3 regions of the Idiomarina sp. X4 genome follow, and region 2 is predicted to be linked to each of the others. Evidence: predicted binding sites of a transcription regulator. Region 2 holds the regulator's gene; each other region holds the start of a gene.
The links. Region 2 encodes sigma-54, which starts transcription at its own class of promoters, with help from an activator protein. Its sites were predicted from a motif close to GTTGGCACGNNNNTNGNNT; they were not measured.
Positions count from the first base shown of each region.

Region 1: CWC33_RS02600 (DUF1707 SHOCT-like domain-containing protein) is a predicted target of sigma-54. The motif match lies at 4,248-4,266, and genes of this name have one in related genera.
Region 3: glnA (glutamate--ammonia ligase) is a predicted target of sigma-54. The motif match lies at 2,311-2,329, and genes of this name have one in related genera.

Region 1 covers NZ_CP025000.1:517,462-523,609, reverse strand. Annotated here, with positions in the region: gene CWC33_RS02615 (TonB-dependent receptor domain-containing protein) at 1-843, shown strand, start outside; gene CWC33_RS02610 (mechanosensitive ion channel family protein) at 961-1,854, opposite strand; gene CWC33_RS02605 (ABC-F family ATPase) at 1,958-3,550, shown strand; gene CWC33_RS02600 (DUF1707 SHOCT-like domain-containing protein) at 3,547-4,206, opposite strand; gene CWC33_RS02595 (M24 family metallopeptidase) at 4,401-5,612, shown strand; gene CWC33_RS02590 (ATP-grasp domain-containing protein) at 5,757-6,148, opposite strand, start outside.
Region 2 covers NZ_CP025000.1:773,620-779,767, forward strand. Annotated here, with positions in the region: gene kdsC (3-deoxy-manno-octulosonate-8-phosphatase KdsC) at 1-488, shown strand, start outside; gene lptC (LPS export ABC transporter periplasmic protein LptC) at 485-1,048, shown strand; gene lptA (lipopolysaccharide transport periplasmic protein LptA) at 1,017-1,553, shown strand; gene lptB (LPS export ABC transporter ATP-binding protein) at 1,556-2,281, shown strand; gene CWC33_RS03720 (RNA polymerase factor sigma-54) at 2,303-3,763, shown strand; gene hpf (ribosome hibernation promoting factor) at 3,790-4,077, shown strand; gene ptsN (PTS IIA-like nitrogen regulatory protein PtsN) at 4,081-4,551, shown strand; gene rapZ (RNase adapter RapZ) at 4,542-5,393, shown strand; gene CWC33_RS03740 (HPr family phosphocarrier protein) at 5,386-5,661, shown strand; gene mgtE (magnesium transporter) at 5,665-6,148, shown strand, end outside.
Region 3 covers NZ_CP025000.1:1,351,277-1,357,424, reverse strand. Annotated here, with positions in the region: gene glnL (nitrogen regulation protein NR(II)) at 1-783, opposite strand, end outside; gene glnA (glutamate--ammonia ligase) at 855-2,264, opposite strand; gene typA (translational GTPase TypA) at 2,613-4,451, shown strand; gene trhA (PAQR family membrane homeostasis protein TrhA) at 4,531-5,196, opposite strand; gene CWC33_RS06475 (DUF3081 domain-containing protein) at 5,193-5,471, opposite strand; gene CWC33_RS06470 (TetR family transcriptional regulator) at 5,646-6,148, shown strand, end outside.

The DNA of each region.
Region 1 (6,148 bases), 260 kb from region 2:
TACTTCAATCCTCAGCGCGTTGTCGATAGTTCGATTTCGGAAGACGATGTTTATACCGCCTTGTCATTAACCTACATGGCGAACGACAATTATCAGCTTCGCTTTGGTTATGGTGAAACGGTTGTCCGCCCGGATCTGCGTGAAACCGTGCCGGTGGCTTACTACGACCCGGTGACTGACATTCGTACCTTTGGTACGGCTGGTCTGCAAAGCAGTGACTTAAAAAACTACGATGCACGCTTTGAATACTATGCAGATAACGGCGACAACTATACGGTGGCAGCGTTTTATAAGGACATTTCGAACCCGATTGAGTCGGTACTTCGTGTCGGCGATGAAGACTACACCTTAACGTATGTGAACGGTGAGTCGGCGGAAGTGTACGGCGTTGAGTTTGAGTGGTTGCACGACTTAGGGTATTTGGCGAACGGCTTCTTCACCTCCGGTAACTTAACCTGGAGTGATTCCGAGGCGTCGATTGACCCGGCGTTGGCAGGTAACTTAACGAACCCAACAAAGCGCATGACCGGTCATTCAGAATACGTCGCGAACTTCCAGTTGAACTATGACTCAGCAAACGGCGAGCACTCAACCTCGTTGGTGTATAACGTCTTTGGTGAGCGCATTCTGGCTGCTGGTGTCGGTGGTCGTGATGACGCTTATGAACAACCGTTCCACTCCCTGGATCTGGTTTACAACTACTATCCGAACTTCAACTCAAAGATTGGCTTAAAAGTGAAAAACTTGCTGGGTGAAGATCAGGAAGTGAACCAATCGGGCATTTTAGTCCGTAGTAAAGAAGTAGGAACTGTCATTAGCTTGAGTTACAGCTACGAATTTTAAGTAGTCTGACGAGCCAAGCTGTAGCCTGACGTTATTTACGTCAGGTTAGATGATAGAAGTAATCCCTGGTTGTTATTGTTGTAATTGCACGCCACTTCATTTGAAGTGGCGTTTTTTTTATGCGTCCGATTGGGTCATTTTGATTTCCAACGGCTTTAACGTATCCAAATGCACGTCGCGTTGTGGGAAGGCAATAACAATGTCGTTTGTATTTAACAAACCATTAATCTTAAATCGCACATCAGACTGAATACGACGAATATCCATAGGCTGGTGGACGCTGGTCCAAAAATAGACGTTAAAGACCAGGGAGCTCTCTCCAAAGTCTTCAAAAATGACCTCAACAGGGTAGTCTTTGGATACTTGCTCGTGCTCGCTTGCCGCTTGCAGCAATAGTTCACGCACTTTTTCAACGGGCGACCCATAAGCGACACCGACTGTCACAACAGAACGAATATCTGCGGAAACCAGTGTCCAGTTAACAACGCGTTGCTCCAAAAAGTAACTATTAGGAACCAACACGTGGACACCGTCGTAACGACGAATACGCACGCACCGATTACCTATTTCTTCTACCCGACCGCGCTCTTTTTCCAACTCGACAATGTCACCAATGCGAATAGGGCGCTCAGCGATTAAAATCATGCCCGAAATGAGGTTGTTGAGCAGGTTTTGTGCGCCGAAACCCACACCAATGGCTAATGCACCGCCAAGCACGGCAAATATGGTAATTGGAATGCCTGCAACGGGAAGGGCAATAAGAACGATAAGGACATAGGCAAGAACGGAAAATAATTTGCGAAACGCAAAAACGGTATTCTGCGATGCATTGCCGGAGCTAAGTGCTCGCTTGACGAGTCGGGAACCAACCCAGCGAATAACAATAACACCAACAATGATAAGCGTTAGCGCAATGACTACCTGACTGAGGTGAATTTGAGCTTCTCCAGACTTCCAAAGCTCGGTATTCCAAATTTTACCAATATTGTTAGAAAGGTCTGTCCAGGACATTTGCATCATCAATTACCTATTTGTGAATCTTTCTTTGTAATTTACGGGAAAAACACGTACATTGCGCGCTCATTTTTACTCCCTCATCCTGGATATAGATTACGTGATTTCTGCTGCAAATATCACCATGCAATTTGGTGCGAAGCCTCTTTTTGAAAATATCTCTGTTAAATTCGGCAATGGCAACCGTTATGGCCTTATTGGCGCTAACGGCTGTGGTAAGTCGACCTTTATGCGTATTTTAAGCGGCGAACAAGAGCCATCCGCCGGCAACGTGTCGTTAGAGCCCAACACCCGCATTGGTAAGCTGCGTCAGGACCAGTTTGCCTATGAAGACTACAGCGTGGTTGATGCCGTTATTATGGGGCATGAAGAACTGTGGGCGGTGAAAGAAGAGCGTGACCGTATTTACAGCAGCGGTGAGATGAGTGAAGAAGACGGCATGCGAGTTGCCGACTTAGAAACTGAATTTGCTGAAATGGACGGTTACACAGCCGAGTCTCGCGCCGGAGAACTGCTGTTAGGCTTAGGTATACCGGTCGAGCAGCACTTTGGCTTGATGTCGGCACTGGCGCCGGGTGTTAAAATTCGGGTGTTACTGGCGCAGGTGCTGTTTTCTGAGCCGGATATTATGCTGCTGGATGAGCCGACCAACAACCTGGACATTAACACCATTCGTTGGTTAGAAGAGGTGCTGGCGGAAAAGCAAAGCACCATGATCATTATCTCGCACGACCGTCACTTTCTGAACACGATTTGTACGCACATGGCCGATATTGATTACGGCGAGCTACGTGTGTATCCGGGCAACTATGATGAATACATGTTTGCCGCCACTCAGGCGCGTGAACAGCTGATGAACGACAACGCCAAGAAGAAAGAGAAGATTGCGGAGCTGCAGAGCTTTGTGAGCCGCTTCTCGGCGAATGCCTCGAAGGCCAAGCAGGCGACCTCGCGTCAGCGCCAAATGGAAAAGATTCAGCTGGAAGAAGTGAAAGCATCCAGCCGAGTGAATCCGTATATTCGCTTTACCCAAGAGAAGAAGCTGTACCGGCTGGCGCTTGAAACCGAGAATGTGCGTAAAAGGTTTGACGAGCAGGCGGTATTGAAAGGCTTGAGTACCTCGGTAGAAGTGGGCGAAAAAGTCGCCATTATTGGTGCCAATGGTATTGGTAAAACGACTTTACTGAAGTGTCTGATGGGCGACTACACGCCGGAATCCGGCAGTATCAAATGGTCAGAAAATGCCAACATTGGTTATTACGCTCAGGATCACGCTCACCTGTTCAAACAGGAAATGACGGTGTACGAGTGGATGTATCAGTGGAAGCAACCGAGTGATGACGAGCAGTCGATACGCGGCGTGTTGGGACGTATGCTATTTTCTGCGGATGATATTCAAAAGCCAGTATCTATTTTGTCCGGTGGTGAGAAAGGCCGCATGATATTTGGCAAACTCATTTTGCAAAAGCCTAATATTCTGGTGATGGACGAACCAACGAACCATTTGGATATGGAATCTATTGAGTCTCTGAACCTGGCGCTGGAGCAGTTCGAGGGCACTTTGCTATTTGTCAGTCATGACCGCGAATTTGTGTCGTCATTGGCGACCCGTATTATTGAAATTACCGACAAAGGCTTACGTGACTTTGCCGGTAGTTACGACGAGTATTTGGCACAGCTGGCTGCTGCTTAGTAAAAGTTCTTTGAGTTAAAGGTTTCTTTCAGGCTGTTTGCAAAAGCCACGAACTTCTCTTTAATGGTGCGTTTGACTTTTACCTCAACCGAACCGAGCACGTGAAAGCCTTCAATTCGAATATGGGGAACTTGCTTCAGGTTTCCCATGGATGGGGCTTTGTTTTCAGTGGAACCAAGAATATTAAATACGTTGGTGCTTATCATGATTTCTTCAGGTACGTAAATTTCGAGACTTGAAAGCATCCCGACCACTTTGATCGTGACATCGGGGTGTTGGAATACGGCATCCGTAAAGTCGAGTTCGACAGAGCCCAGAAAATCATACACCGTTATTTCACGCGGAACGGTCCACACACCTGTTCGCTCATTGGATGACAAAATAGAGACGACATTTTCCGTTGGTTGGGCGCGTCCTTCACCATAGTGTGGCGAGAATTTTTGTTCTTTCATGCTGTCGTACGACGTGTCAGGCTTCAGCTCAAGGTCATCTACTAGTGCAGCAAGTTGACTATGTTCTGTTGCATCCATAGCCGCATCGAGACGGCGCTCAAACGCTTCTGAGGAAAGCTCCCCGTGACCGTAGTTCATGACCAGTTGGTCAATAGTTTCCTCACGAACCTTGTCTAAAGGCCGATCTTCGAATTTTATACTCATAATGCGTCCTTATTGTTCTTGTCTTTTTATTATGAGTCATAATGCAAGAGTCAAGCCAAAAAACAAAACCCATATAAATCAGTGTTTTAAAAATCAAAGCCTAAAGTTGACTATTATATTTCGCCATTATTTAGCAGAATCGGCCATCTATTTGAATCTTTTTGTTAGGACGAAATGACATTTTAGGAGGCAGAATGACCCACGGTGTAGGCATTACCGATGCAAAGACCGCCCTCGACGCATTAGAAGATATGACACTGAATGTTCAGCCCATTACATTAGAAGAGTATCAGGCGAGAGTCGACAAAGCCCAGACATTGATGCGAGCCAAAGGCATCGATGCGATGTATTTAAACGCGGGTACTAATTTAGAGTATTTTACCGGTTTGAAATGGTACCCAAGTGAACGTCTGGTAGGCGCAATTGTTCCTGTCGAAGGGCCGGTTACTTTAATTGCTCCTGCGTTTGAAATTGGGTCACTAACGCAAGCGATGAAACTGCCAATGAAGACCTTGCTGTGGGACGAACACGAATCACCCTACGATTATTTTATTGATTTTCTGAAAGAGAACGAATTGACCAGAGGTAAACTCGCGCTGGACGAGTCATCGTCTTATAGCATTGTTTCAAACCTTGAGGAGCGCTATCCGGCAGCGCAAATGTGCGACGCAAAAGTGATTACCGCTGAGTGTCGCATGCATAAGTCAAAAGCTGAACTTGCACTCATACAAACCGCGATGGATATGACCATGGCGGTGCATCGTGCGACCGGGGCAATGCTACAGGAAGGGGTAACGGCCTCAGAGGTGCGGGCGTTTATTGACGAGGCTCATCGCAAAGTGGGCGCAAGTGGCTCTTTCTTCTGTATTGTGTTGTTTGGTCAGGGCACCAGTTATCCGCATGGCGTCAGTCATGAGCAAAAATTGGAAAAAAATGACTGGGTATTAATTGATACCGGTTGTAAGTTACATGGCTACCATTCTGACATTACCCGCACGTACCCATTCGGTGAGGCTAACGCTGAACAAAAGACATTCTGGCAATATGAGCGACAGCTTCAGCAAGCGGCATTTGATGCCGCGCACAATGGAAGTACCTGCGAGTCGGTGGATGATGCCGTTCGAGAGGAACTCGCGAAGCTTGGCTTAAAAGCGGACTATCAGTTGCCGGGTGTACCTCATCGAACGGGTCACGGTATAGGCATGGACTTACATGAATGGCCTTATCTGGTGGGCGGTGATAAAACTGTATTGGCATCGGGAATGTGCTTTAGCAATGAGCCGATGGTCATTAAACCAGACGCTTTTGGCGTCCGTTTAGAAGACCACTTCTATATGACGGACGACGGCCCAGTGTGGTTTACCGAGCCGTCGCGTGCAATGGATGACCCGTTTAATTTAGCGTGAATTAAATGGATAGCCGGAGCCATAGATGAAACCAGTGGCCTTACTGTCGACATAAGGTGCGCATCACCGCACCTTATATTATGTCACCCATAGCGACTTATCGTCTCGTATGGCATGGATAGAGCCAATCATCGGTATTACTAATTAACGCTTTATCATACTGAGATAAGCTTTTACGAAGCGCTCTGCGCTAGCTTTATCAACCCCAAAGTATAAACTCGGTTCAATGAGCTCCATTTCAATAATGGCAGGCGTATTATCGTTTAATAGAGCAACATCAATTCTGGCATAGAGCAGTGTCTCGTCGACGCATCCTAATGCCCGCTCGGCCACGTCTTTAACGGCATTATCAGGATTCACCTGAAAGAACTCGCCACCGTGCTCTTCTTGTACTCTAAAGTCGCCGTTAGCGGGACACTTTTTAATGGCATGACTGAAGCTTCCGCCAAAATAGAATAATGAATATTCACCGTGCTCCACAATGGAATTTAAAAACGGCTGCAGCATGAACTCGCGACCGGGTGGGAAATGTTCGG
Region 2 (6,148 bases):
GGCTGTTAATTCTCGACGTCGATGGTGTTTTTTCGGACGGTCGAATATACCTTGGCAACGATGGTGAAGAGCTGAAAGCTTTCCACACTCGGGACGGCTTTGGTATGAAAGCACTTAAGAATGCGGGCATACAGACAGCCGTCATCACCGGTCGCCAATCCAGCATCGTTGAACGTCGGATGCAGCATTTAGACGTGTCTGACATCTATCAGGGACAAGTCGACAAAACCCAGGCATTTAATGAGCTTCTGACTCATCACAGCGTGAATGCTGAACAGACTGCCTATGTCGGAGACGACACACCCGATCTTCCGCTGATACAGCAGGCCGGCATTGGTGTTGCAGTAAAAGACGCGCACCCTTCTATTCAGCAGCAAGCTCAATACATTACCCGCTGTGCCGGTGGCTTTGGCGCGGTTCGTGAGGTGTGTGACTTGATTATGTTAAGCCAGGGGCTTTTGCATGACGCCAAAGGAGCCAGTGTGTGAATTGGCGCATCGTCGGTATTATCGTTCTTCTGTTTGGTGCCGGACTACTGCTCGTTCTGCGCCCCTTTAGTGACGATGGCAGAGAAAGCGCTGCCACGGCGACAAAACTGATGCAGCCAGATTTTACCGCCTACGGACTTGAAACCAAAATATTCGAAAGTGATGGCGTCCTGGCGCATAAGATTCGCTCAGAAGAAATGGCTCACTACAACCAAATAGGTTTAACCGAGCTCAAGCAGCCTCAATACTCAATATTTTCGGAAGACGGCACAGAGACCTGGCAAGTCACCGCCGAGCAAGGTACCTTTTACGATGATAAAACGCTGATTCTGGAGCGTAGCGTTGAAATATTAGCGTTGCAGGAAAGTTCTCCCATACAGCGCGTTATGACAGAATATCTGGTTATCGACTTAGCCAATGAATCAATGAGCACTGAATACCCGGTATTAATGCGAGGTCCGCAAGTGGAAGTTCGCGGAGATGGTTTAAGCGCCGACATGAGCGCAGAAATGATGGAGTTAAAACGACATGTTAAAACGGTTTTCCAGCCTAAGTCTTAGCTTTTTTGTGCTTATCGCATTGCCTTTGACGGCGATGGCGCAAGGAAAGGCTGACTTTAAAAAGCCGATGGAAGTCGAGTCAAGCCATGAGCAATTCGACATAAAAAACAATAAGTTAGTACTTACTGACAATGTTGTTATCCGTCAGGGCACACTACTTATTAAGGCGGACCGACTCGAAGCCTCTGCCAGCGAAAGCGGCGAGCAGGCGGACACCTTTATTGCAGAAGGTTCACCGGCAACCTACACGCAGACCCTGGAAAACGGCAACGATATTAGCGCTCAGGCAAATAAAATAACCTACTTCCAAGTCGAACAACGTCTCGAGCTCAGCGGGGACGCGAAAATCTCTCAGGGCACAAGCAGTTCAAGCGGTGATACGATCGTCTACGACTTAGCCGCACAGACGATCTCTGCAAGCAGCTCTGATGCCGATAACGGGCGCGTAATTACGATATTTACGCCGAAAACAAAAGACGACAAAACCGACAACGAGAACCCTTAATTATGGCCACCTTACGAGTCAAACATCTTGCCAAAAGCTTTAAGCGTCGTCAGGTTGTAAAGGACGTTAGCCTGGAGGTCAGTCAGGGCCAGATTATTGGGCTCTTAGGGCCCAATGGTGCGGGGAAAACAACGACGTTTTATATGATTGTCGGCTTAATCAACAGCGACAAAGGCCAGATTTTACTAGACAAAGACGACCTAACGTCTCTGCCAATGCATGAGCGTGCTCGCCGCGGAATTGGTTATCTACCGCAAGAAGCATCGATTTTCAGAAAGCTGACCGTGCGCGATAACCTGATGGCGATATTAGAAACCCGTAAAGAGCTTTCAGCGGACGCTCGCGAAGAACAGCTCGACTCGCTTCTTGAAGAGTTCAATATTGGTCATATTGCGAACAGTCTGGGGATGAGCTTATCCGGCGGTGAGAGACGTCGTGTCGAAATTGCCCGCGCCCTTGCCGCAGAGCCCACGTTTATTCTTCTGGATGAGCCCTTTGCAGGCGTCGACCCAATTTCGGTTATCGACATTAAGAAAATTGTTGAACATTTAAAGCAGCGTGGTATTGGTGTACTTATTACAGACCACAATGTCAGAGAAACCTTGTCCGTTTGTGAGCATGCGTACATTGTTAGTCACGGAGAACTTATTGCCAGCGGAGATGCAGAAAGTATATTATCGAATCAACAGGTTAAAGATGTTTACCTCGGTGAGCAGTTCACCCTTTAACGTGATACCGGGACGATAACCATGAGACAAAGTCTGCAGCTAAAAATTGGTCAGCAACTGACCATGACGCCTCAGTTACAACAAGCGATACGCTTGCTGCAGCTTTCTTCGCTCGACTTACAGGCTGAAATTCAGGACGCGCTGGACAATAACCCGTTACTGGAAGTTGAAAGCGAACAACCTCATGACGGTGACAGCACCGACTCCCCTCATTCGTCAAATAAAGACGACAGTCAGCGTGAAACCTCCGATGTTATAAAAACTCAGGAAATGCCAGAAGACCTCCCTGTGGACAGCACATGGGATGATACCTATTCATCGTCGACTCCTGCTACCGGAGCGGCCTCAAACGGCAAATCCTACGACGGTGACTATGAGGTGTACCAAGGCTCAACGAGCGAGTCTTTGCAAGACCATCTGATTTGGCAAATGCAACTGTCGCACTTTTCTGAAGAAGACACTGCGATTGGCGAAGCCATTATCGAAGCCATTGACGACAATGGTTATTTAACAACGAATATTGAAGACATTATTGAGTCTGTGCGCTTACCCGAGGTTGGCGAAGAAGAAGTCTGCATGGTACTCAAGCGCATCCAACACTTTGACCCAGTCGGTGTCGGCGCACGTACCGTCAGCGAGTGCCTGGCGATTCAATTACGACAACTGGACGACAGCACGCCGTTTAAGCTCGCTGCTATCACTCTGGTTAGCGAGCATATGGACTTGCTGGGCAACCGAGACTTCCGCAATATCCAGAAAAAGCTCAAATTAACCGAAAATGACTTACGTGAAGTCATGCGGCTGATTCAGCAAATGCACCCGCACCCGGGCGAACAAGTTGCTCAACAAGAAGTTGAGTACGTGATTCCTGACGTTGCGGTCATGAAAAAGAATGGTCGCTGGGTGGTCGAATTAAACCCGGATAGCGTACCTAAATTAAAGGTCAATGAAGAATACGCGGCACTGAGTAAAGCGGCGAAGTCCTCGGCAGACAGTCAGTACATTAAAAACCATACACAGGAAGCGCGTTGGTTTATTAAAAGTCTGGAGAGTCGCAATGAAACGCTGTTGAAAGTTGCCAACTGTATTGTTCAGCGCCAGCAGGGCTTTTTTGAGTACGGTGAAGAGGCCATGAAACCAATGGTACTCAATGATGTCGCTGAAGCCGTGGAAATGCATGAAAGCACCATTTCACGGGTAACAACGCAGAAGTTTCTGCACTGCCCACGAGGCATTTTTGAATTAAAATACTTTTTCTCTAGCCATGTCAGTACAGAAGGTGGAGGTGAGTGTTCAAGTACCGCAATACGTGCTTTAATTAAGAAGTTAGTCGCTGCAGAAAACCGTAGCAAACCATTAAGCGACAGCAAAATCGCTGAACTGATAGCCGAGCAAGGCATCAAAGTAGCGAGGAGGACAATTGCGAAGTACCGGGAATCACTGAATATTCCCTCATCGAGTCAACGCAAGAGTCTTTTATAACTTGTAAACTGCAGAAGGAAGACGTTATGCAAATTAATCTTACTGGTCATCATATCGATATCACTGAGTCTCTACGTGAGTATGTGGACACAAAATTTGCTAAGTTAGAGCGCCATTTTGACCATATCACCAACGTTCACGTCATCCTTAATGTTGAAAAAACGAATCAAAAAGCGGAAGCTACCGTGCACCTGAACGGCGGCGAGATTTTCGCTGACTCTGTTCACGATGATATGTACGCAGCCATTGATGGTTTAATCGATAAGCTTGACCGTCAGGTTATTAAACACAAAGAAAAAATGAAAAAGCATTAGTCCATGCAAATAAGTGAGTTGTTAAGCCCCGACTGCACCAGGTGTGCAGTCGAGGGTGCAAGTAAAAAGCGGTTATTAGAAACCATTAGCCAAATTGTCGCGCCAAAACTGTCAGGCATTACTCGTCATGACATTTTTGAAAGCTTGGTTAACCGTGAACGCTTAGGAAGTACCGGTATTGGTTTAGGTATTGCTATTCCTCATGGGCGACTCGCTAAAGCCAGCCATCCGGTTGCGGTGTTATTGACGTTAGACGAGCCAATCGAGTTTGACGCGATTGATAACCAACCTGTGGACATTATTTTTGCGCTGTTAGTGCCAGAGTCAGAGCATGAAAATCATTTGCAGACATTAGCAGCCGTTGCCCGTCGCATGAATGACAAAGACTGCACCCGCGCGCTTCGGAACGCTGAAAGTGACAACGCACTTTATCAATTATTTATTGGGGAAGGTGAAGATAAGCCATGCAACTGATTATTGTCAGTGGTCGCTCGGGATCGGGTAAAACTATCGCCCTTCGAGTACTCGAGGATCTTGGCTTTTACTGCGTCGACAACTTACCCATTAGCCTACTTCCCACGCTGGTTCATGCGGTCATGGAGCAGTATTCAAAAATTGCCATCAGCATTGACGTTAGAAACCTGCCCGAACATTCGGAAGAGCTGCTTGACTCGCTAAACTTTTTACCCAAAGGGGTTGAACCAGAAGTACTGTTCATTGATGCCGACGACAACACCTTACTAAAACGCTTTGGTGAAACACGCCGTTTGCACCCGCTCTCACAAAAGGAGTTACCTTTAGTTGATGCGCTTCAGGCAGAACGGAAGTTGCTCGAACCAATTATGGAGCGCGCCACCTGGCGCCTGGACAGCAGCGACTTATCGTTACACCAGTTAAGTGAAGAAGTGCGCGAGCGTGTGCTCGGCCGAGCAGACAAAAAACTGATTATCGTTTTTCAGTCTTTTGGTTTTAAGTATGGACTGCCGAAAGACGCTGATTTTGTATTTGATGCACGCATATTACCAAACCCGCACTGGCAACCTGAACTGAAGTTGCTAACCGGCTTAGATGCAGACGTACAGCATTATTTTCGCCAACAGCCGTTGGTCACGAAGTTTGTCTATCAGCTCGAAAACTTTTTAGGCACTTGGCTGCCTCACTTTCAACGCAGTAACCGCAGCTATTTAACGATTGCGACAGGCTGTACTGGTGGGCAGCATCGCTCCGTTTATATTTCACAGCAGTTAGCGGAGCGCTTTGAACAAAAATCAGTGAAAGTTCAGGTTCGTCACCGGGAGTTAAAGCAGCATGAGTAAAGCTTGCAAGACGCTTGTTATACGCAATAAACTGGGCCTTCATGCTAGGGCTGCGACCAAACTTGCGCAGCTCACACAGTCATTCAAGTCAGAAATTACCGTTCAGCAGGGTGAACAATGCGTTAACGCTGCCAGTGTGATGTGCTTAATGCTGCTCGCCAGCCAACAAGGCAAGTCGGTCGAAGTTTGTGCCGAAGGCGATGATGCAGAAGACGCATTAGTAGCGGTGAGCGAATTGTTCGAAGATCGCTTTGAGGAAAACGAGTAACCAATGATAGCCGAGCTGTCCGATAAAGAATACGCCATGCAACGAATTCAGGAGGTTAACTCTGCGTTAGCCGACGGTATGTTCGTGGCAGCTCGACGCATGCTGCACAACATGCCGGCCTGCGATGTCGCTTTACTACTAGAGTCTTCTCCACCGAAAAGCCGTTCTAAAATCTGGAAGCTGGTCGATATTGACGAGCACGGTGAAATTCTTGAAGAGCTGAACGAAGAAGTTCAGAAAGACATCATTCGTCAAATGGCGCCAGAAAACCTGGCGGCAGCGACCGAAGGCATGGACACCGATGACCTCGCCTACGTTCTGCGTGGTTTGCCGGAGCCGGTGTATCAGGAAGTCTTAAAGTCGATGGACGAAGGCGACCGTGAGCGGGCAGAAACTGCTCTTTCCTACGCAGAGGACAGCGCTGGCGGTATCATGAATACCGATACCATTACGGTACGCTCAGACGTCACTATCGACGTTGTATTGC
Region 3 (6,148 bases), 580 kb from region 2:
CGTTCTTACCGTCAGCTTCCCGTTACCATTCATTGCCTGCGCCGCATTTTGTGCGATGTTCAAAAACACCTGTTCGCAGCTTTCTTCAACAATCATGATGTCCGGCAGCGATGGGTCATAGTCACGCGTGATCGTTAGCGTATCGCCATATTCATAAGACAGGGTCTTTGCGACACGCTCGGTTATTTCATGAATATTTACCCACCCCCGTTTACCGGGTTTCATCGGACCTAACAGACGGTCAACCAAAAACCGTAGCCGGTCAGACTGACTGATAATTAAGTCCGTGTATTCTTTCAGGTAGTCATCATTTAACTCACGGGCAAGCAACTGTGCCGCGCCGCGCAATCCACCTAACGGGTTTTTAATTTCATGCGCCATACCACGCAGTAAATGCTGAGTTGCATACAGCTGGTTACGCTGTTGGTCTTCCTGATTAATGCGACGCAACTGATCCGCCTTACGAAGTTCCATCAGCAATTGCGTTTGACCGCTGTCCTGTATCGTCTGAATGCACACATCAACGGTAATTCGATGCCCGGAATGTAAGGTGAATTCCACATCGGTATTTAACACTCGCTGCTCATATTGAAAGCAGTTTGCAATGGTCTCACTGGCCAGCGAGCATTGAAAAAATGCCGTCGAAAAGGGCTCGCCGAGCAGTCGCTTAGCGCTGTGATCAAGCAACGATTCTGCTGCTGAATTGACATAGCGTATGGTGAAATTCTCGTCTAAAACGAGTATCCCGGTCAGAAGCTGGTTGATTAAAGTATTTGTGTTCACAAGGAGAGAATAGCGTACGCACCAAATTGGTGCAATTAAAAAGGGCGGTATAAACCGCCCTTTACAGGTTGTTAAACGCTGTAGTACATATCGAACTCTACCGGGTGGGTAGTTTTCTTCAATGTCTCTACTTCGTTGTATTTAAGACCAATATAAGCGTCGATCATGTCATCGTCCATGACGCCGCCTTGCTTCAGGAAGTCACGGTCTTTGTCCAGTGCTTCCAGCGCCATTTCTAACGAATGACAAACGGTTGGAATGTCTTTCGCTTCTTCTGGCGGCAAGTTGTATAAATCCTTGTCCATTGCATCACCCGGGTGAATCTTGTTACGAATACCGTCAAGACCAGCCATAAGCAGTGCAGTGAAACACAGGTAAGGGTTCGCACTTGGGTCAGGGAAACGCACTTCAATACGACGCGCTTTAGCACTCGACACCAACGGAATGCGAATGGATGCAGAACGGTTACGCGCTGAGTAAGCCAGCATCACCGGTGCTTCAAAGCCTGGCACCAAACGTTTATAAGAGTTCGTTGATGCGTTAGCGAAGGCATTAATCGCACGAGCGTGTTTCACAATACCGCCAATGTAATAAAGCGCCGTTTCGCTTAAGCCAGCATATTGGTCACCTGCGAACAGGTTTTCGCCGCCTTTATTCAGTGACATGTGCACGTGCATACCTGAGCCGTTATCGCCCACTAAAGGCTTAGGCATAAAGGTGGCTGTCATGCCATAAGAATGAGCAACATTGTGCACAACATATTTGTAAATCTGCAGCTCGTCGGCTTTGGTTGTTAAGGTGTTGAAACGGGTCGCTACCTCGTTCTGACCAGCTGTCGCCACCTCATGGTGGTGCGCTTCAACCACTAAGCCCATGTCTTCCATAACCAAACTCATGGTGCCACGAATGTCGTGAGCTGAGTCGACCGGTGGTACCGGGAAGTAACCGCCTTTCACGCCCGGACGGTGAGCCATGTTGCCTTCCGAGTACTCACGACCTGAGTTCCACTCTGCTTCATCCGCATCAATTTTATAGAACGAACCGCTCATATCAGTACGGAAACGAACATCGTTGAAAAGGAAAAACTCTGGCTCCGGACCAAAGTAAGCTTCATCGGCAATGCCAGAACTGCGCAGGAACTCTTCCGCACGTTTGGCGATAGAGCGTGGGTCACGGCTGTAACCTTGCAGTGTTTCAGGCTCTAAAATGTCGCAACGAATGTTTAACGTCATTTCATCAGTGAACGGATCCAGTACGGCTGAATCATTGTCAGGCATTAACACCATGTCCGATTCGTTAATGCCTTTCCAGCCTGCAATTGACGAGCCGTCAAACATTTTACCTTCTTCGAAGAAGTCGTCATCGATTTGCGACACCGGAATAGTGACGTGTTGTTCTTTACCCTTAGTATCGGTAAAGCGTAGGTCGACGAATTTTACGTCGTTTTCTTTAATGGTATCGAAAATCTTATCAGCTGACATGTTGTCCTCCAGTAGACAGCGTCTTTAAAAAGTAACAGCCACAGTATAGCAAAGCCTGTGCCAATTTACTTTTTATTAAAAATCAATCAGTTACTTCAGTGTCATTTTTGCGCAAACTTACTTGCGCACCATTACCGTTCATTACGCACCATTAGGGTGCATTCGATCACCGACAGTCACAAATTCGGAACAGAATGAGTGCCGGTTTATTCGACAAAAATAACGAACAAAAAACAATCAGGTCTTTTTTAATATCGTCTAAGCAGGTAGAATACGCCGCTATTTTTCATAAACCCCCGTCGGAAGGGTTGGGTTTACACTCACTACCGACAAACACAGGCTTTCTTAATGACAACTCAGGCATTTGATATCAATAAGCTTCGCAACATTGCGATTATTGCGCACGTAGACCATGGTAAGACGACACTCGTAGATAAGTTGCTCCAGCAATCCGGTACACTCGAAAGTCGTGGTGAGCTCGAAGAGCGCATCATGGACTCGAACGATCTGGAAAAAGAACGCGGCATTACTATTTTGGCCAAAAACACCGCCGTTAACTGGCAGGACTACCGCATCAACATTCTAGATACTCCAGGGCACGCTGACTTTGGCGGTGAAGTTGAACGCGTACTTTCTATGGCAGACTCTGTATTACTGGTGGTCGACGCTGTTGACGGTCCTATGCCACAAACACGTTTCGTCACACAGAAAGCATTCGAGCACGGTTTGAACCCAATTCTTGTTATCAACAAAATCGACCGCCCGGGCGCTCGTCCTGACTGGGTCATGGATCAGGTCTTCGACTTATTCGATAACTTAGGTGCCACCGACGAACAGTTAGACTTCCCAGTGGTTTACGCGTCGGCATTGAACGGTTGGGCGACTCGCGAAGAGGACACGGTTGGCGAGAACATGACACCGTTGTTCGAAACTATCGTCAATGAAGTTAGCCACCCAGACGCCGACCCGGACGCTGACTTACAGATGCAAATTTCACAGCTGGATTACTCAAGCTACCTTGGTGTTATCGGTATTGGTCGTGTGACCCGCGGTAGCGTGAAAGTCAACCAACCGGTGACCATTGTGGGTGCTGACGGCAAAGAGCGTAGTGGTAAAATTGGTAAAGTCTTTAACTACCTGGGCCTTGACCGCATTGACGCTGAATCAGCTCATGCAGGCGACATTTGTGCGATAACCGGTTTGGGCGAACTGAAAATTTCAGATACCGTTTGTGCGGTTGGCGCAGCTGAAGCAATGAAGCCGCTAAGCGTTGACGAGCCAACGGTTACCATGACCTTCCAGGTCAACACCTCTCCGTTTGCGGGTAAAGAAGGTAAGTTCGTTACTTCACGTCAAATTCTTGAACGCTTACAGCAAGAGCTGGTTCACAACGTTGCGCTTCGCGTTGAAGAAACGGACAACCCGGATAAATTCCGCGTATCAGGCCGTGGTGAATTGCACTTAGGTGTATTAATCGAGAACATGCGCCGCGAAGGCTTCGAACTGGCTGTATCTCGCCCGGAAGTTATCATCAAAGAAGAAGACGGTAAGAAAATGGAACCGTATGAGTCTTTGACCGTTGATATCGAAGAGCAGCACCAAGGTGCAGTCATGGAAAAACTTGGCCTACGTAAAGCCGAGATGACAAACATGACACCTGACGGTAAAGGCCGTGTTCGTGTCGACTTCGAAGTACCAAGCCGTGGCTTAATTGGCTTCCAGACCGAGTTCATGACACTGACATCGGGTACTGGCTTGATGTACCACACGTTTGACCACTACGGCCCGCACAAAGGCGGCACTATTGGTCAGCGCGTGAACGGCGTACTCATTTCGAACGCGCAGGGTAAAGCACTGACTTACGCACTGTTTAACCTGCAAGAGCGCGGTAAGTTATTCGCAGCGCACGGCGACGAAGTTTATGAAGGCCAGGTTATTGGTATTCATAACCGCTCTAACGACTTAACCGTTAACTGTCTTAAAGGTAAGCAGCTGACGAACGTTCGTGCTTCAGGTACTGACGACGCTCAAACACTGAGCCCACCAATTAAGTACACTCTTGAGCAAGCGCTTGAGTTCATCAACGATGACGAGTTAGTTGAGGTAACCCCTGAGTCTATCCGTATTCGTAAGCGTGCTTTGACCGAGAATGAGCGTAAGCGACTGGGTCGCGAATCAAAAGGCTAATCACGCTTTAGCTGCTAAAAGAAAGCCCCGCTTAACGGCGGGGCTTTTTGTATGTGCCCGAAAGTTGCCGCAACGATGTTTAGCTGGCAGCGACAAGCTCCGGTTGCGGCAGGACAAAGTAGAAAATAGAAAAGAAGTGAAAAATACTGCCCGCTAACACGAACAAGTGCCAAATAGCATGATGGTACGGCAGTGACTTCCACACATAAAAAATGACCCCAAACGTATAAGCCAGCCCGCCTGCTACCAGTAGCATTAAGCCACCGAAATCGACATTATCTATCATGGGTTTTATTGCAATAAGCGCCATCCAGCCCAAACCTAAATATAAGCTCAGTGACAGCCATTTAATACGTTTGGTCATGGCCAGCTCAAGCACCACTCCGACAATGGCAATACCCCAGACAATCCCCAGTAACGTCCAGCCCCAGGCTCCGCGCAAATTAATCAGTGCAAATGGGGTGTAAGTACCGGCAATCAGAATATAAATAGCCGCATGGTCGAGCTGCTGAAACACCGCTTTGATATTCGGCCAGGGAAAAGCATGATAGAGCGTTGACGCCGTGTAGAGCAAAATAAGGCTCGCTCCGTAAACGCTTGCCGCAACGACGTGCCAGGCGTCGCCATAGGCGACAGACCAGAGTATCATGACGACTAAAGCCGCAATGCTTAACGCCGCCCCAATACCGTGGGTCAGCGCATGCGCGACTTCTTCCATCGCCGTATAGGCTTTATGCTGGCTCATCGCTCGTACCCTGGTGTCTCGTAACCGTCCGCAATGTTTTTTACCGCTCGAATAAATTTATCGACTTGTGACTCGTTCTCATAATTCAAGTGGTAAGAACTATGAAATTGAAGCGTCAGCGTGACTCCGTAACCTTCTAAAAAAACGGTATAGCCGTCATGATCGGTATACGCTTCTATACCGTCTAAATAATGGCGTCCCTGACGCGCTTCGCCGTGGGTCTGAATTTTTTCATAAGCATCAAGCATTAATTTTGTGTCTAGCTCGTTTTTCATGCCGCACCTCTTCTTGTTAAATGTATACCTTTATTATTGGGGTCTAAAACCATTTCGACAACCGATTTGGAACAAATGTTTGAATTTAGTTGCCTAAGTTTTTACATACACATGTGCATGATTAATTAGAATCCGTTATAATAATGAACGAATGTTAAGTAATTGGAGTTCACAATGGTTAGACGCACTAAAGAAGACGCCATGGAAACTCGCTCTAAATTACTGGACGCCGCTGAGGCGTTGTTCAGTGAAAAGGGCGTGACCCATACGTCAATGATGCACGTGGCAGAAAAAGCCGGTGTGACTCGCGGTGCGATATACCACCATTTTGAAAATAAAATGGATCTCATTGAGTCATTAATGGGACGGGTAAAACTGCCTATAGACGAAATGCGCGAGCAAATTTCAGAGGCCAGTGAGTTTGGAATTCTTGAAGAAATTAAAGCTCGTTCTAAAGAGTTTTTGGCAAGAGTTCAGAACGAACCTCAAGTTCAATCACTTGCAAGCATACTGCTTCATAAATGCGAGTATATCGACGAAGTGAATCCAATAAAGCTTCGCCATGTCAGCGGCCGGAATGAGTGTATTGATGACGTTGAAAGCCTCTTCCAGAAAGCAATAGATGCAGGCGAAATTGCCCCGACTATTGAGGCAAGAATGGCTGTTATTGGTTTATT